Regions from separate parts of the Intestinimonas sp. UBA1698 genome, predicted to be linked through region 2. Evidence: predicted binding sites of a transcription regulator. Region 2 holds the regulator's gene; each other region holds the start of a gene.
What was found. The regulator LexA, encoded in region 2, represses DNA repair genes until DNA is damaged. The targets are predictions, from matches to a motif close to CNAACANNTGTTNG.
Positions count from the first base shown of each region.

Region 1 (5,505 bases), on a different contig from region 2:
AACGAGAAGAGCGGGGGGCTCCACCAGGCCATGGGATTCCGGCGGCTGGGGACCTACCGCAGCACAGACTTCCCGTGCGACTGGCGGCGCGATGTGGCCTGGTTTGAGAAGAACATCGCCCCTTATGCCCCCCCCCGCCCCATCGGTTCGGTCCCGGCGGAGCGTCTGGAGGCCATCCTGAAAAAAGCATGAACATGCGCCCGCCCGGTTGAAAGCCGGGCGGGCGCATGTTTTTCTATCCGGGAAGCGCTTCCAGAGCCTCCAGCAGGAAGGTAACGGGCCGGATGCCGTCGGTACAGCATACCACGCTCACCCCGTCCCGCTTCTGCCAGGGGGTAAAGGTGGCCCCGGCGGAGAGGGCCGAGACGCTCCGGTAGACGTCGATCCAGGCCCAGGGGCAGAAGCCCTCCGGCATCTCCGCTCCGCCGGTGTAGAGGAAGGTGTCGCCCTCCTCATAGAAATCGCAGGGCTGAATCCCGTCGGTGAGGTGCTCCTCCGCGAAATCCTCATAGAGCTGTTTGCGGAGCACGGTGATTTTCACATTCTTCATTCCATCCGTTCCTTTCTCCCGGCGGGGGCCGGGTCCGTTTGAAATTCCGTCATGGTGTTCCAGTAGCGCTTGGGCATGTGGGTCATGCGGCATTTGGGATTGCGGCGCTCCTCGATGGCGATGGTATCGTAGAACCGCCGCCACAGCCGCCGGTAGTCCAGCTCGGCCTGGTCGGGGGCGGCCACCTCGAACCGGTCCAGGGGGACGATGGCCCACCGCCCGGGCTGGTAGAAGAGAGCCTCCCGGTGGGTGCGGTCGTAGATGACGAAGCGCTCCCCGGAGTACCGGGCGCAGAAGTGGGGCCGCAGCAGGGGGAGGACCCGGTTTTTGGGCTCGATTTCGGCCACCAGGGCCCCCTCCTGCTGGGAGAAGCGGACAAAGCCGCGCAGCAGGTGGACCTCCCCATTCAGGTGGAGCAGGGCGGTGCGCAGGGCGGCCACCCGGGGATCGGTCAGGTCCCGTACCGCCGCCGGGCCCACGCTGTAGCCCAGCCGGATAAAGTCGTAAAGCCGCCGTTCCTTCTCCGGCATGCAGGTGAGAAAGCCGCGGACCACCCAGCGCTGGGCCTCCAGGCAGATGCGCCGGGCCAGGGAGCGGTAGACCCGCTCGGCGTGCTCCCGGCAGGTCTCCACCGCTCGGTCGGGCCACAGGGTGAGGCGGGGGTCCTCCGCCATGGCGAAGCAGACGGGCAGCTCCCTGCGGACGTAGCTCTCGTAGACGCAGCAGAGGAATCCGGCAAAGCTGCCGTCGTAGGTATACTGAAACTGGGGCCATTGGGACATGGGGCACCTCCTAACCGGTGGGGTCAAACAGGGAGAGCTGCTCCGGGGCGGGGCCTGCCAGGGCGGGCTGCTCCAGCGCCACCAGACGGCGCAGGACGCCGTCCGGGCGCACCCGGCTGAGGCCGGGGAGCATCCGTCCGGAGCAGGTGAGGAAATACTGAGCCCGCTTGAGGACCACGCCCAGCCGCTTGAGTCCCTCGAAGGTGAGGGGCCCCACCCGCCGGGCGGTGAGGATGCGCCGGGCTGAGCGGACGCCGATGCCCGGGACCCGGAGCAGAATCTCATAATCGGCCCGGTTGACCTCCACCGGAAACTGCTCCAGGTGGTTGAGGGCCCAGGAGCATTTGGGGTCCACCCGGGGGTCGAAGTCGGGGTGAGCCTCGTCCAGCAGCTCGGCGGCGGTGAAGTGGTAGTAGCGCAGGAGCCAGTCCGCCTGGTAGAGCCGGTGCTCCCGCAGCAGGGGCGGCTGAAAATCCCGCCGGGCGGGGAGAAGGGCGCTGTCCGACACCGGCAGATAGGCCGAGTAAAAGACCCGCTTGAGCCGGTATTTCTGGTAGAGGGCCTCGGTGAGGCGGAGGATGTGCAGGTCGGTCTCCGGGGTGGCGCCGATGATCATCTGGGTGGACTGGCCCGCCGGGGCGAATCGGGGGGCGCCCCGGTACTGTTTGAGCTCCTGGCTGGAGCGGGCCACCCCGTCCCGGATCTGCCGCATGGGGGACAGGATGGCGTCCCTCTTCTTGTCCGGGGCCAGCAGGGCCAGGCTCTGCTCCGAGGGCAGCTCGATGTTGACGGAGAGCCGGTCGGCCAGCAGGCCCAGCCGCCAGGTCAGCAGCGGGTCCGCCCCGGGGATGGCCTTGGCGTGGATGTACCCGGCGAAGCCGTAGTCCTGCCGGACGATACGCAGAGTCTCGATCATGCGCTCGGTGGTGTAGTCCGGGTTTTTCAGCACGGCGGAGGAGAGGAACAGCCCCTCGATGTAGTTGCGGCGGTAGAACTGAATGGTGAGCTCGGCCAGCTCCCGGGGGGTGAAGGCGGCCCGGGGCACGTCGCTGGATCGGCGGTTGACGCAGTACTGGCAGTCGTAGACGCACACGTTGGTCAGCAGGACCTTGAAAAGGGTGACACAGCGGCCGTCGGCGGAAAAGGAGTGGCAGCACCCTGCCAGCACCGTGGAGCCCAACCGCCCCGGCCGCCCGGCCCGGTCCAGGCCGCTGGAGGTGCAGGCGGCGTCATATTTGGCCGCATCGGTGAGAATGGTCAGCTTGTCCAGCAGCTCCACGGGCTGCGCCCCCTCCAAATAGAACATTTGTACCATTATTATAACTCGAACAGGCGTTTTGTCAAGAGGGAAAAAATGGAGTGCCGGAGGGCGGCCCCGCACTGCGGGGCCGCCCTCCGGCATGTGGGAAAGCGTGGCATGGGGAAGGGAAGGAGGAGGCGGGGTCAAAGGGAAATGACAGTGCCGGTTCGGCCGGCAATGCCGTCCTTGGCTTTTTCCAGCAGTGTGATGAGCGCGGTGCGCCCAGGTTTGGACTCGGCAAACTGGACGGCGGCCTGCACCTTGGGAAGCATGGAGCCGGGGGCGAAGTGCCCCTCGCCCATATAGATCCGGGCCTGGTCGGGAGTCAGGCGGTCCAGCCACTTCTGTTCCGGTTTGCCAAAATGCACCGCCACCTTTTCCACGGCGGTGAGGATGATGAGGCAGTCGGCGTCCAACTGCTGGGCCAGAGTGCAGGAGGCGAAATCCTTGTCGATGACGGCGGCCGCGCCCTTCAAATGGTGTCCCCCGGTCTTAAAAACGGGGATGCCGCCGCCGCCGCAGGCCACCACCACCAGGCCGGCCTCCACCATGTCCCGGATGGACTCGATTTCCACGATGGACTGGGGCCGGGGGGAGGCCACCACCCGGCGGTAGCCCCGGCCGGCGTCCTCGATGACGTCATAGCCCCGCTCGGCCACCATGCGCTCGGCCTCCTCCCGGGTCATAAAGGCCCCGATGGGCTTGGTGGGGTGCCGGAAGGCGGGGTCGTCCGGGTCCACCTCCACCTGGGTCAGCACCGTGGCCACCCCCTTGGAGATGCCCCGGTCCAGCATTTCCTCCCGCAGGCCGTTTTGCAGATCATAGCCGATGTAGCCCTGGCTCATGGCTACGCAGACAGACAGAGGACAGGGAATATACTTGTCAGGGTCAGAGCGGGTCAGCTCGGTCATGGCCTTCTGGATCATCCCCACCTGAGGTCCGTTTCCGTGGGCGATGACCACCTGGTGCCCCTCCTGGATGAGGTCCACGATGGCCCGGGCGGTCTGCTTTACGGCGACCATCTGCTCCGGCAGGTTGCTGCCCAGCGCGTTGCCGCCCAAGGCGATAACGATTCGTTTACCCATATTTCGATAATACCTCCTGTATTGCAGTAAAAACAGACATGACCCGCCCCGGCGCGGTGGAGGGAGGGGCGGGTCATGGATGGAGCAAGAGAAAATTACTTCTGGAACCAGCGGGCGGCGGCGCGCTCTTCCAGGGCCTTCAGGGTGGCCTGGGGGTCCTTTACCTTGGCTAGGAAGATCATGGCCGCGATGACGTAGGGCTTGAAGCTGGCCTCCTGATACAGGGGGGTGCGGTAGCGGTCAAAGACGCTGGCCTCCACCTCGCCGTCCACGCAGGACACGCCGTTGATGTCGGCGGGCAGGCAGTGCAGGTACAGGGCCTTGCCATCCTTGGTGGTCTTCATCAGCTCCTCGGTGCAGCACCAGTCCTTGTGCTGGGCATTTTGGGCCAGAAGCTCCTGCTCCAGGGCCTGGATGCCCGCGCTGTCGCCCTGGGCGTACAGGTCGGTGCGCTTCTCCATGGCGGCGAAGGGGGCCCAGCTCTTGGGGTAGACGATGTCGGCGCCGGCAAAGGCCTCGGCCATGGAGTTGGTCTTGGTGAAGGTGCCGCCGGTCTTGGCGGCGTTGGCCCGGGCCACCGCCTCCACCTCGGGCATGACCTCATACCCCTCGGGGTGGGCCAGCACCACGTCCATGCCGAAGCGGGTCATCAGGCCGATGACGCCCTGGGGCACGCTGAGGGGCTTGCCATAGCTGGGGGAGTAGGCCCAGGTCATGGCTACCTTTTTGCCCTTCAGATTCTCCACGCCGCCGAACGTATGGATGATGTGCAGCATGTCGGCCATGCATTGGGTGGGGTGGTCGATGTCGCACTGGAGGTTCACCAGGGTGGGCTTCTGCTCCAGAACCCCGTCCCGGTGGCCCTCGGTGACGGCGTCCACCACGTCGTGCATGTATTGGTTGCCCTTGCCGATATACATGTCGTCCCGGATGCCGATGACGTCGGCCATGAAGGAGATCATGTTGGCCGTCTCGCGGACGGTCTCGCCGTGGGCGATCTGGCTCTTGCCCTCGTCCAGGTCCTGGACCTCCAGACCCAGCAGGTTGCAGGCGCTGGCAAAGGAGAAACGGGTGCGGGTGGAGTTGTCCCGGAACAGGGAGATGCCCAGACCGGAGTCGAACACCTTGGTGGAGATGTTGTGCTCGCGCATATAGCGCAGGGCGTCGGCCACGGTAAACACGGCTTCCAGCTCGTCGTCGGACTTCTCCCAGGTCAGGAAGAAGTCGCCCTCGTACATCTCCTGGAAGTTGAGCTTGTTGAGCTTGTCAATATACATCTGAAGGGTCTGATCCATAATGGCATTCTCCTTTATTCTTTGTTTAGCGGATGTCGTTGTCGGTGAGGGTGGCGCGGAACTGGGTTGCGTCGCCGGTCTTGTTCTCCTCTTTGTAGAGGCCGGGCACAGCGGCGTACAGGGCGGCGCAGGTCACCAGGTCCTGCTTCCAGGTGATCTCGTTGGGGGCGTGAGCCTGGCTTTCGGCGCCGGGGCCGAAGCCCACGCAGGGAATGCCGTACCGGCCCTGGATGGCCACGCCGTTGGTGGAGAAGGTCCACTTGTCGGTGAGGGGGCGGCCGGCGCGCAGGTGCATGGCGTCCCGGGCGGGATCGGCGTCGGCATGGCCGATGCGCTCCGCGCCGAACAGGGCGTGGTGGGCGTCGGCCAGGGCCTGGACATGGGCGGCGCTGGCCTTGTTGATCCAGGTGGGGAAGTAGCACTCGGTCTCATATACCTCGCCAGTCCAGGAGGGCCGGTCGTACATATACATGGACACGGATACGTCCTGGCC
Region 1 covers NZ_DCJO01000005.1:7,824-13,328, forward strand. The annotation lists gene B3H64_RS01155 (hypothetical protein) at 1-192, shown strand, start outside; gene B3H64_RS01160 (TIGR04076 family protein) at 236-550, opposite strand; gene B3H64_RS01165 (TIGR03915 family putative DNA repair protein) at 547-1,332, opposite strand; gene B3H64_RS01170 (putative DNA modification/repair radical SAM protein) at 1,343-2,611, opposite strand; gene arcC (carbamate kinase) at 2,776-3,717, opposite strand; gene ygeW (knotted carbamoyltransferase YgeW) at 3,813-5,012, opposite strand; gene B3H64_RS01185 (YgeY family selenium metabolism-linked hydrolase) at 5,038-5,505, opposite strand, start outside.
Region 1: the regulator LexA is predicted to act here: its motif matches at 2,658-2,671, upstream of B3H64_RS01170 (putative DNA modification/repair radical SAM protein).

Region 2 (5,505 bases):
TATATTTGTGACGCCTCACGGTAAGCGTATTTTTTGATACGACTGTCAAACAGTGTTGTTTTTGACACGGGACAGTCCCTCCTTTAGAAATACAGATAAAATTATTTTAACATTATCCTGTAAAAATGCCATGTTTATATTCTTGCTTTTTTCTTGCAAGTTACTTTGATGCAACATTTTTATCCCGCTCAAATTTGTTTCATCAGGGCAAAATAAAGTTGTATCAAAATTTTCAATTATCCTTTCGATATATCCTTTTTATCGGATCATATGAAATCAGCTTTTCACAGTATTTTAGATTTAGATACTATAATTTGCAAGTAATGTAAGCGCGGGTATAATATCTTTAATTATGGGAAACTCCCGACTCCCAGCGGGAGACCGTCTTGTTGCTGACCCCCAACTGGTCCGCCAGGTCCTGCTGGGTCATGGCCTTGGCCCGGCGGTAGTTTTTCAGCCGTTCACTGAAATCCGGTTCCATAGAATCGACTCCTTTTCCCTTGGGTGTGGATATTGTAGCATGGCGGGGCGGAAAAAGGCCACCCCATGGTCCGGGAATTCACTCCCGGCAGGCGGGAAAGGGCCTGGAATCCGGTCTCGGGACGAAAAAAAGGGCCGGTTTTACACCGGCCCTTCTCAAGGTGTGGAAAATCAGTCCTCCCTCGTCCGGGTGAGGGCACCGAAGAAGCGGACCATCAGGGGGATGTAGGTGCCCACGAAGAGGATGGAGGACAGCACCGCCGCCGCACTCCGCTTTTTCAGTGGGATGCCCAGCCCGATCAGAATGCCCAGCGCCATCAGGCACAGCTTCAGCGCCGCCACGTCCTCCAGATCCATGTCCTTGATGGCGAGCCGTCCCGCCGCCAGCCACTTGTCCAACATGTGCACACGCTCCTTTCCGCCGGGGCCTAAGTCCAGGCCCCCTCCAGTTCCAACAGCTTTCGTTTCAGCTCCAGACCCCCGCCGTAGCCGGTGAGGGTGCCGTCCGCCCCCACCACCCGGTGGCAGGGGATCAGGATGGGGATGGGATTGCGGTGATTGGCCTGCCCCACCGCCCGCACCGCCCTGGGTGAGCCCACTGCCGCGGCGATCTGGGCATAGGTGCGCGTCTCGCCCCAGGGAATGGCCGTCAGGGCCGCCCAGACCCTCCGCTGAAAAGAGGTGCCCCGGGGGTCCAGCGGCAGGTCAAAGCTCCGACGCGCCCCGGCCAGGTATTCCAGGACCTGACGGCGGGCCTCGGCCAGCACCGGAGTCTCATGCTCGGCGATTCGGGGTACCGGGGCGTTGGGCAGGGCCAGGCCGGTGATGCACGCCCCCTCCCCCAGCAGGGCCAGACGACCCGCCGGGCTGTCAAACAGGATCAAATCCATGGGGCTCACCTCCGAAAACAAGCGGGACGGTCAAAATGCACGATCTCCAGCTCGATGCCCTCGGTATCGTAGAAAAAGAAGGCGTAGTCGTCCGGAGTATACTCCGGATAAAACCGGGGCGGAAGGCGGATCGCCGCGCCGGGGATGGCCCGGACCTGGCCATAGAGCCGGTCCACCTCCTCACGGCGATCCACACCGAAGGCCAGGTGGTGGAGGGAAACGGGCTTCCGGCGGCAGACGGCCTCCCCCACCAGGGCGGGGCGGGGGCAGATGAGAGTCAGGTCAAAGGCCGGGCTGCCTCACACAGCGGAATTCGTGTTTCGGGATGTTATCCCAGGTTTTGCGGTCTAGATCAAAGCCCAGCAGGGGCAAAAGTTCGTCGTAGAACGGCTCTGCCCGGTCCAGGTCGGCCACCGTGAGCTCGATATGGTCGATGCGGGGGACCATCAGTCGTACCGGCGGACCACCGCCACCACCTTGCCCAGAATCTGAGCGCCCTGGCCGTCGATGGGCTGGTACTCCGGGTTCTCCGGCAGCAGCCACACATGGCCGTCCCGGCGGCGAAAGGTCTTGACCGTGGCCTCGTCCTCGAACAGAGCCACCACGATGTCCCCGTTGCGGACGGTCTGCTGCTGGTGGACGATGACAAGGTCCCCGGGCAGAATGCCCGCGTCCAGCATGGACTCCCCCCGAACTTTCAGGGCGAAGTGCTCCCCGGACAGGCCGCCGGTGTCAAAGGTGAGATAGTCCTCGATATGCTGCTCCGCCAGTATGGGCGCGCCGGCCGCCACGCTGCCCACCACCGGGATCTTATCCGCCGGGGCCTCCACCTCCGGCGCGCCGGGGCCGCCGCTGACCGTGATGGCCCGGGTCTTCCCCTCCGCCTTGGTGATGAGTCCGGCGGACTCCAGCCCCTTCAGATGAAAATGCACCGTGGAGGGGGATTTCAGCCCCACCGCCTCCCCAATCTCCCGCACCGAAGGGGGATAGCCATGGTCCTTCTGGAAGGCGACGATATAGTCGTAAATCTGCTGCTGCTTGTCGGTGAGCTTCTTCATGGCAGACCCTCCTCTGCATCTCAGGCGGAACATAAAGCCTTCCGCGCGCTCGTATACATATACTCTAACGCTATCCTATCATACAACCGCCGGAAAGTCAAACATTCGTTCTAAGAAACTAAAAGGTTTCTTGATCTTTTCCCCATCAGCCGATCGGCGGAAAGAAATGGGACAGGAGGTACGGCATGGACCCCAACAGCGAGATGCCCGGTATTTTATTCGACGCCCTGGCCCGGGCCCGGCGGCGGGCCATTGAGCGGGAGCTGGCCCGGGAGGAAGGGGGCTGCTCCGCCGTGTGGAGGGACGCATCTCCGGCCATCCGGCGGGTGGACCGGCAGATGTTCGAGGGCTTTTCCCGGGAGGAGCTGGACCTGCTGGCCGCCTTCCAGCGCCGGATGCTCTCCGGGCTGCGGCGGGGGGACGGGCCCAGATGCCCCCGGGGAGGAGGAGCGGGATGAGATGAGAGAGAACAAGGCGGCAGCGCCCGGAGGGGGACGACCAGCGGGACCACATGAACAGGCTGCCGGGGACAGGGCGCTGGACCGATTGGCTCTTGCAATCCACGGAAGAAACGGTATAATAAAAACTGGAAAACAAAAATGCGGCAGCTCCGGAGTGTTGCAGCACCCCGGAGCCTGCGCAGGTGCACCACCACCTACACAACGGCCCTTGGGCCGCGCCGCACGCTTCATTATACGGTATTCCCAACCCTTTTACAAGGCGGGAAATAACGTGTATTTGGCGTGCCCTGTGTGCATTTGAGAGACTTTGTCTTCGGATGCCGTGTAGGGAATCCCCTGCACGGCATTTTTGTTTCCCGCCGAGATGCCGGGGGAGTCTGTCCCCCGGCCGTCCGGTGCGGACACAGAGGAGGAAGTATAGATGAAACAGAGATTGGCGCCCCTGCTCCTGGTACTGGCCCTGTGCGCGGGGCTGGCCGCCCCCGCCCTGGCCGGCGACGAGCCCGTCCCCGGGCCGTATTTTACCATCAGCACCCAGACGGAGGGCCGCTTTGTCGTGAGGATGGACCGGTCAGCCGACGGCGAGGGCTGGAGCTTTGACGCCGCCACCCGGACCATCGCTCTCAGCGGCGCCGGAATCCAGTACCTGGAGATCTGCCGCGCCGCCGCTCCCGTCAACCTGGTCCTGGCCGACGGGACCACCGGTACCCTGACCGGCGGCAGCGCCGTTCTGGCGGCCCCCCGGGCGGGCCTGACCATCTGGTGGAGCGCCAGGTCCACGGGCGGGGGGCCGCCGGTGTGACCCGCCGCCTCCCCCGCAAAAAGCCGCCGCGTCTGCATCGCAGACGCGGCGGCTTTTTGTGGTCAATAGCGGTTGACCCAGCCGGAGATCAGATAGGTGGGCACCAGCCAGGCGGTCAGGAAAAAGGTCAGGTTGGCAGCAGTCAGAGAGTCCCACGCCCCCTGGGCCGTGAGATAAAAGGCCAGCAGTACCCCGATCACCGAGCCCAGCACTGCCAGCAGGGCTGCGGCGGTCACCGCCCACCGCAGCCGGCGGGCGCCCACCACCGCCTCGGCAAAGGGGGCCAGGCCCTCCCGGCACAGCACGGCGGTGATGACCGGATCGTGGGGGGCGTCCGGGTCGGACAGCTCTACCCGCCGCTCCACCGTGGGAAAGTCCATCTTCTCCACCGGCAGCTTAAACTTCTGCCGCAGCATGGCGGGGATGAGATTGAAGTCACGGGTGGCCAGCACCGGCGACACCTTGCCCCCGATGAGGGAGGTGAGGGACGGGGAGATCACCGGATGGAGAACGTAGTTCAGGGCGAAGATGCCTGCCAGCTCCCCGTCGATGGCGCAGAACACGGCGTTGCGCACGTTGAGGCCCTGGGGCAGGGAGACCTCCAGCAGAGACATGAAGGCGGCGGAGCCCACAGCAATCTGCTCGTTGCGGATGACGGCGGTAAGGCCGCCCCCCTCATGGCGCTCGATGCCGCCGGTGGTGCGGCGGTAGACGGCGCCCTGGGAGCGCAGCAGGTCGTGGAAGATTTTGTCCAGGCCGCTGCCCGCGTCCCGGATGAGGGTGGCGGTGACCGCCACCACCTTTTCCACCGGGTAGTCCCCAAAGATCTTGATGCCGTTCAGGGAGACGGAGCCGGGGGGGAAGAGGTCGGCGTCGGTGAGGAGGATGGCGCTCCCCTGCCGGGCCACGCCGGGCCACCCGCCCAGAGCGGCGCCGCTGGAGGACAGCCGCCGGGACAGCACCCGGAAGGGACGGCCGAACAAAAGCATGCCCGACAGGCAGGCCGCCGAGGCGGTGGTGGCCGACAGGCACCACACCAGCCGCTCCGGGGCCCCCCGACCCACCGAAGCGATGAGGGAGAACAGCAGGCAGGACAGCAGCAGCAGCGGCGCGGCCACCCGGAAGATGCGCTGGGCTCCGTCGTCCTCCTGGATCTGGCTGCCGAAGCCGATGGGAGAGCCCGACCACTTGGCGTAGGCGCTGCGGCCGTTCCAGGCCTTCTCGTCCAGGGTGACCAGATAGGGCTCGGAGGCCGCCGCCGCCGTGCGGCAAGCCATGCGCAGGCCCTGCCGCTTGGAGTAGGTCCCCCACAGGGTGAAGAACAGGGACAGCCCCGCCGCCACGCAGTAGGGGAGGCCCTGCCGCTCCGGGGTCAGGCGCCCCATGGTCAGGGCGTCGGCCAGGGCGAAGAGGCAGGAGAAGGCGGTCAGGGTGTCCGCCCCGGGCCGCAGAGTGAACAGCCGCGCCAGACCCAGAATCAGCCCGTCCGCGCCCAGCAGCATGGCGGCCGCCAGCAGGATGGCCGACAAAAGCCCCTGGAGCGGGACGCTGGCGGCCAGGGCGGCGGGCAGCGGAAAGGGCAGCAGCGGAGCCAGCGTCAGCCACAGCATGGGCAGGCACAGCAGCAGCACCAGCACCGCGCGCAGCCGCAGCAGACCCAGGCCCCTGCCGTACCGGCCCGCCAGCTCCGCCGGCGGCAGGTCGGGGGGCGGGGCCGCCTCTCTGCGGGGCTTGCGCTCCCGGAAGAACCGGCCCGCCGGGGGCTCCTCCTCGTCCACGCCGGGGATGAGCCGCTCGAACCGGAGGGTCTCGTC
Region 2 covers NZ_DCJO01000032.1:476-5,980, forward strand. The annotation lists partial or broken gene B3H64_RS06800 (cation-transporting P-type ATPase) at 1-68, opposite strand, end outside; gene B3H64_RS06805 (helix-turn-helix transcriptional regulator) at 347-481, opposite strand; gene B3H64_RS06810 (hypothetical protein) at 652-882, opposite strand; gene B3H64_RS06815 (methylated-DNA--[protein]-cysteine S-methyltransferase) at 909-1,370, opposite strand; gene B3H64_RS06820 (hypothetical protein) at 1,376-1,564, opposite strand; gene B3H64_RS06825 (VOC family protein) at 1,653-1,817, opposite strand; gene lexA (transcriptional repressor LexA) at 1,817-2,428, opposite strand; gene B3H64_RS06835 (hypothetical protein) at 2,614-2,886, shown strand; gene B3H64_RS06840 (hypothetical protein) at 3,311-3,691, shown strand; gene B3H64_RS06845 (hypothetical protein) at 3,754-5,505, opposite strand, start outside.

Region 3 (5,505 bases), on a different contig from region 2:
TCACCTGGGGCACGGCGTCGGTAAAGGTCAGGTTCTGGCCGTCCAGTTGAACGGCGATGGTCTGCTCGGCGGCGGGGGCGGGGCTGACAGGGGGCTCCTCCCCCTCGGCCGCCAGGGCGGCGGTGGACAGGCCCAGGGTCAGGACCAGGGCAGTCCCCATGGCGAGGACCCGCTTCAGGGTATGCTTCATGGTAATTCTTCCTCCTTGATGAATGCATTTGGTCTTTTATTTTGAATCAAACTGATTGATTCCACCGGGTGGTACAATAGAAACGACGCAGCGCTCTGAAATATGACAGGCGCGGGCCCTTTTTTTCTTTCCAAAAAAGGATTATACCAGCATCTCCGCTCCACCGCAACCCATCGGAAGCGGCCATTTTTTGTATTCACTGCTCTTCCCCTTGCCTTCGGCGCCTTTTTGCTGATCGTTAACACAATTAAACCATTTACATGTGCTAAAATCAAGTAAATTTCTGGCACACGGGCCCGCCCTGCCTTCTCTCTTGTCGGGCGGGGCGAAAACTGATATAATAAAATGATTTTTGGGAGGAGATGCTCTTATGACCTACAAAGAGGAATTCATCACGTTCATGGTCCGCGCGGGCGTGCTCACCTTTGGGGATTTTGTCACCAAGTCCGGCCGCAAAACCCCCTATTTCATCAACACCGGCAACTATAAGACCGGCGCCCAGGCCGCCCAGTTGGGCGACTACTATGCCGCTTGCATCCAGGAGCATCTGCCCGACGGGGTGGACTGTCTCTTCGGCCCCGCCTACAAGGGCATCCCGCTGGCGGTGGCCGCCGCCTCCAGCCTGTACCGGAATTACGGCCGGGACCTGCCCTACTGCTTCAACCGCAAGGAGGCCAAGGACCACGGCGAGGGGGGCTCCATGGTGGGCTACAAGCCCCAGGACGGGGACCGGGTGGTCATCGTGGAGGACGTGGTCACCGCCGGCACCGCCGTGCGGGAGTCCCTGGCGCTCTTTCAGGCTCTGGGCGACCTGAAGGTCACCGCTCTCATCGTCTCGGTGGACCGGATGGAGCGGGGCACCCGGGACTGCTCCACCCTGGACGAGCTGCGCGCCGACCACGGCATCGCCGTCTACCCCATCGTCACCGTCGGGGAGATTCTCGCCTTCCTGCACAACCGGGAGATCGACGGCCGGGTGTATATCGACGACGCCATGAAGGCGCGCATGGAGGCCTATCTGGCGGAATACGGCCCCCGGGCTTAAGGGCTTCCGCCGAACAATCCACGCGCAGAAGAGGGGTGCCAGCATGGGTGTCCACGACGGCCACCGCAAGCGGCTGAAAACACAATTTCTCATCCATGGGGAGGATTTCCACGACCACCAGCTCCTGGAGCTGCTGCTGTGCTATGCCATCCCCCAAGGGGACGTGAACGACCTGGCCCACGCCCTGCTGGACCAGTTCGGCTCTCTGGCCGGAGTGTTCGACGCCCTGCCCCCCTCCCTCACGCGGGTGGACGGGGTGGGGGAGCACACCGCCGTCCTTCTCAAGCTCATCCCCAAGCTGGCCGGCCGCTACTCCACCATCCGCAGCTCTCCGGGGGACATTCTGGCCTCCAGCCGGGCCGCCCGGGACTACCTGCTGCCCTACTTCCAGACGGGTCCCCGGAACGAGATGGTCTACCTGGTGTGCATGGATGCCAAGTACAAGGTGCTGGGCTGCCACAAGCTGGGGGAGGGCACGGTGAACGCCGCCGACATCACCCCCCGCCGGGTGGTAGAGCTGGCCCTGGCCCACAACGCCTCCGCCGTCCTCCTGGCCCACAACCACGTCTCAGGCCTGGCCCTCCCCTCCAACGCCGACCTGCTCACCACTGAAACGCTCGCCCGGGTGCTGCGGGAGGTGGGGGTGGAGCTGGCCGACCACCTGATCTTTACCGAGGACGACATGGTCTCCCTGAAGGATAGCGGCCTGCTGAACGGGTATCCTAACCCATACTGAGGGCCGGAGCATCGGTGGATTTTTCCGGTCCCCTCTTGATTTAGAACAAATGTTTTGATATGATATCGAATAGATGTACGATGCCCCGTTGAACGCCGGCCCCGGTACGGGGTCCGGCGCGGGGAAGGAGGTCGGAACCGCATGCCCGATTTTCACGTTGTCTCCCCTTATCAGCCCGCCGGCGACCAGCCGCAGGCCATTGAGGCCCTGGCCAAGGGCGTGGAGCTGGGGCTGACCGAGCAGACTCTGCTGGGGGTCACCGGCTCGGGCAAGACCTTCACCATGGCCAAGGTCATCGAGCAGGTCCAGCGGCCCACCCTGGTGCTGGCCCACAACAAGACCCTGGCCGCCCAGCTCTGCGCCGAGTTCAAGGAGTTCTTTCCCGATAACGCGGTGGAGTATTTCGTCTCCTACTACGACTACTACCAGCCCGAGGCCTATATCCCCCACACCGACACCTTCATTGAGAAGGACTCGGCGGTGAACGACGAGATCGACCGGCTGCGCCTCAGCGCCACCGCCTCCCTCATCGAGCGGCGGGACGTGATCGTGGTGTCGTCGGTGTCCTGCATCTACGGACTGGGCGAGCCCGACGACTACGCCAAGATGATGGTCCCCCTGCGGGTGGGGGACGAGCTTCCCCGGGATGAGCTGCTGCGCCGCCTGGTGGAGATCCGTTACGAGCGCAACGACATCGCCTTCGAGCGGAATATGTTCCGGGTCCGGGGAGACACGGTGGAGATCTGGCCGGCCTACTTCAAGGACACCGCCATCCGGGTGGAGTACTTTGGGGACGAGATCGACCGGCTCAGCGAAATCAACGTGGTCACCGGCACCCCCATCCGGCGTCTGGAGCATCTGCCCATCTTTCCCGCCAGCCACTACATCACCCCCAAGGAGAAAATGGACGCCGCCATCCAGGAGATCTACCGTGAGCTGGAGGAGCGGGTGGCCTTCTTCGAGGAGCGCAATATGCTGGTGGAGGCCCAGCGCATCAAGCAGCGCACCCTGTACGACATCGAGATGATGCAGGAGCTGGGCTACTGCTCCGGCATCGAGAACTACTCCCGGCCCATCGCCGGGCGGCCGGTGGGCTCCGCCCCCATGACGCTGATGGACTACTTCCCCGACGATTTTCTGATGTTCATCGACGAGAGCCACGTCACCCTGCCCCAGGTCCGGGCCATGTATAACGGCGACCGGGCCCGCAAGACCACTCTGGTGGACTACGGCTTCCGCCTACCCTGCGCGTTTGATAACCGTCCGTTGAAGTTTGACGAATTTGAACAGCGAGTAAACCAGGTGGTCTACGTCTCCGCCACTCCCGGCGACTACGAGCGGGAGCGCTCCGGCCAGATCGTGGAGCAGGTCATCCGGCCCACCGGCCTGCTGGACCCCAGGGTGGAGATCCGCCCGGTGGAGGGCCAGATCGACGATCTGATCGGGGAGATCAACGACCGGGTGGCGCGGAAGGAGCGGGTGCTGGTCACCACCCTGACCAAGCGGATGGCCGAGGACCTGACCGCCTACCTGAAAAACGCGGGGATTCAGGTGCAGTACATGCACCACGACATCGACACCATCGAGCGGCAGGAGATCATCCGGGACCTGCGGCTGGGGACCTATGACGTGCTGGTGGGCATCAACCTGCTGCGGGAGGGTCTGGACCTGCCGGAGGTCAGCCTGGTGGCCATTCTGGACGCCGACAAGGAGGGCTTTCTCCGCTCGGAGACCTCCCTCATCCAGACCATCGGCCGGGCGGCCCGGAACGCCGACGGCCTGGTGGTCATGTACGCCGACGCCGTCACCCCCTCCATGCGCCGTGCCATGGACGAGACCGAGCGCCGCCGGGCCAAGCAGGACGCCTTCAACCAGGCCCACGGCATCGTGCCCAAGACCATCATCAAGTCGGTCCGGGACGTCATCGAGCTGTCGGCGGAGGAAGAGGAGACCGAGCAGCTCATGCGCCGCAAGACCAGCTTGACCAAGAAGGAGCGGGACGCCGCCATTGAGAAGCTGGAAAGAGAGATGCGGGAGGCCAGCAAGCGGCTGGAGTTCGAGTACGCCGCCGTATTGCGCGACCGCATCATCGAGCTCAGAGGGAGGTAAGCATGTCCCAGTGGAGCACCCTGACCCGGTTTCAGCGGGTCCTGCTGATCGCTCTGACCGCCCTGCTGGCGGTCTTTACCGTCGTCTACCCCGTCCTCAGCCGCCGGAAGGGCATTCAATATCGGGACGCCCTGCTGCTCTGGTCCGCCCAGGGGGAAAACGACGTCTACGCCGGCCGGGTGGACGGGGCGCGAACCGTCTTTACCGTCGCTCCGGACGGGACCATTCAGTACCGCCGCGGCGATACCGACTACGGCCCCTATACCGTCGCCCTGGACCCCTCCGCCGTCCCCCGGGACAGCGACATGGCCGATGTGCTCACCGGGGTGGAGGTCCGCGACGGAGCGGATATCCTTTTCCGGGGCGGCTGGTATAACAGCAGCTTCCCTCTCCTGGTGGACGAAAACGGCGCGATGGAGCCCCTCTTCTCCCTCTCCGTCCATACTTCTTCCGGCAAGGTCTACGGCCCCGACGGGCAGGCCCTCGCCCCCTCCTACGAGCCCACTGCTTCCTTCCTCCTCCAACTGGCGCTGGAGCCCCCTCTCACCCACCGGGGCGAGCTCTACGCCTATTTTACCGGCACCCTGCTGGCCGTTGTGGGCATCGTCTCCATCCTGTTTGCCGACCGGCTCTTCCGCTGGGACCTCAGCTTCCGCATCCGGGACCCGGAGGGGGCCGAGCCCTCGGAGTGGGAGATCTTCACCCGTTACCTGGGCTGGATCGTCTGCACGGCGGGGGCTCTGATCGTCTATCTGATGGGCGCTTTCGCCATTGTCTGACCCCATTTTTCCTTCGTGCGAAGATAAAGGAGTAACAAATCTATGCTCGACCACATTTCCGTCAAGGGCGCCCGCGCCAACAACCTGAAAAACATCGACGTGACCATCCCCAGGGACAAGCTGGTGGTGCTGACCGGCCTGTCCGGCTCGGGCAAGTCCTCCCTGGCCTTTGACACCATCTACGCCGAGGGGCAGCGCCGCTACGTGGAGTCCCTGTCCTCCTATGCCCGGATGTTCCTGGGCCAGATGGAGAAGCCCGACGTGGACTACATCGACGGCCTCTCCCCCGCCATCTCCATCGACCAGAAGACCACCTCCAAAAACCCCCGCTCCACCGTGGGCACCGTCACCGAGATCTACGACTACCTCCGCCTGCTGTGGGCCCGGGTGGGCACTCCCCACTGTCCCAAGTGCGGCAAGGAGATCCGGCAGCAGACCGTGGACCAGATCATCGACCAGGTGATGGCCCTGCCCCCGGCCACCCGCATCCAGGTCATGGCCCCCGTCATCCGGGGCAAGAAGGGCGAGCACCTGAAGATCTTCGAGGACGCCCGCAAGTCCGGCTACGTCCGGGTGCGGGCCGACGGGTCCATCTACGACCTGACGGAGGAGATCCGGCTGGATAAGAATAAAAAGCATAACATCG
Region 3 covers NZ_DCJO01000041.1:84,976-90,480, reverse strand. The annotation lists gene B3H64_RS11035 (copper amine oxidase N-terminal domain-containing protein) at 1-190, opposite strand, end outside; gene pyrE (orotate phosphoribosyltransferase) at 561-1,235, shown strand; gene B3H64_RS11025 (JAB domain-containing protein) at 1,279-1,971, shown strand; gene uvrB (excinuclease ABC subunit UvrB) at 2,113-4,080, shown strand; gene B3H64_RS11015 (hypothetical protein) at 4,083-4,859, shown strand; gene uvrA (excinuclease ABC subunit UvrA) at 4,902-5,505, shown strand, end outside.
Region 3: the regulator LexA is predicted to act here: its motif matches at 2,014-2,027, upstream of uvrB (excinuclease ABC subunit UvrB).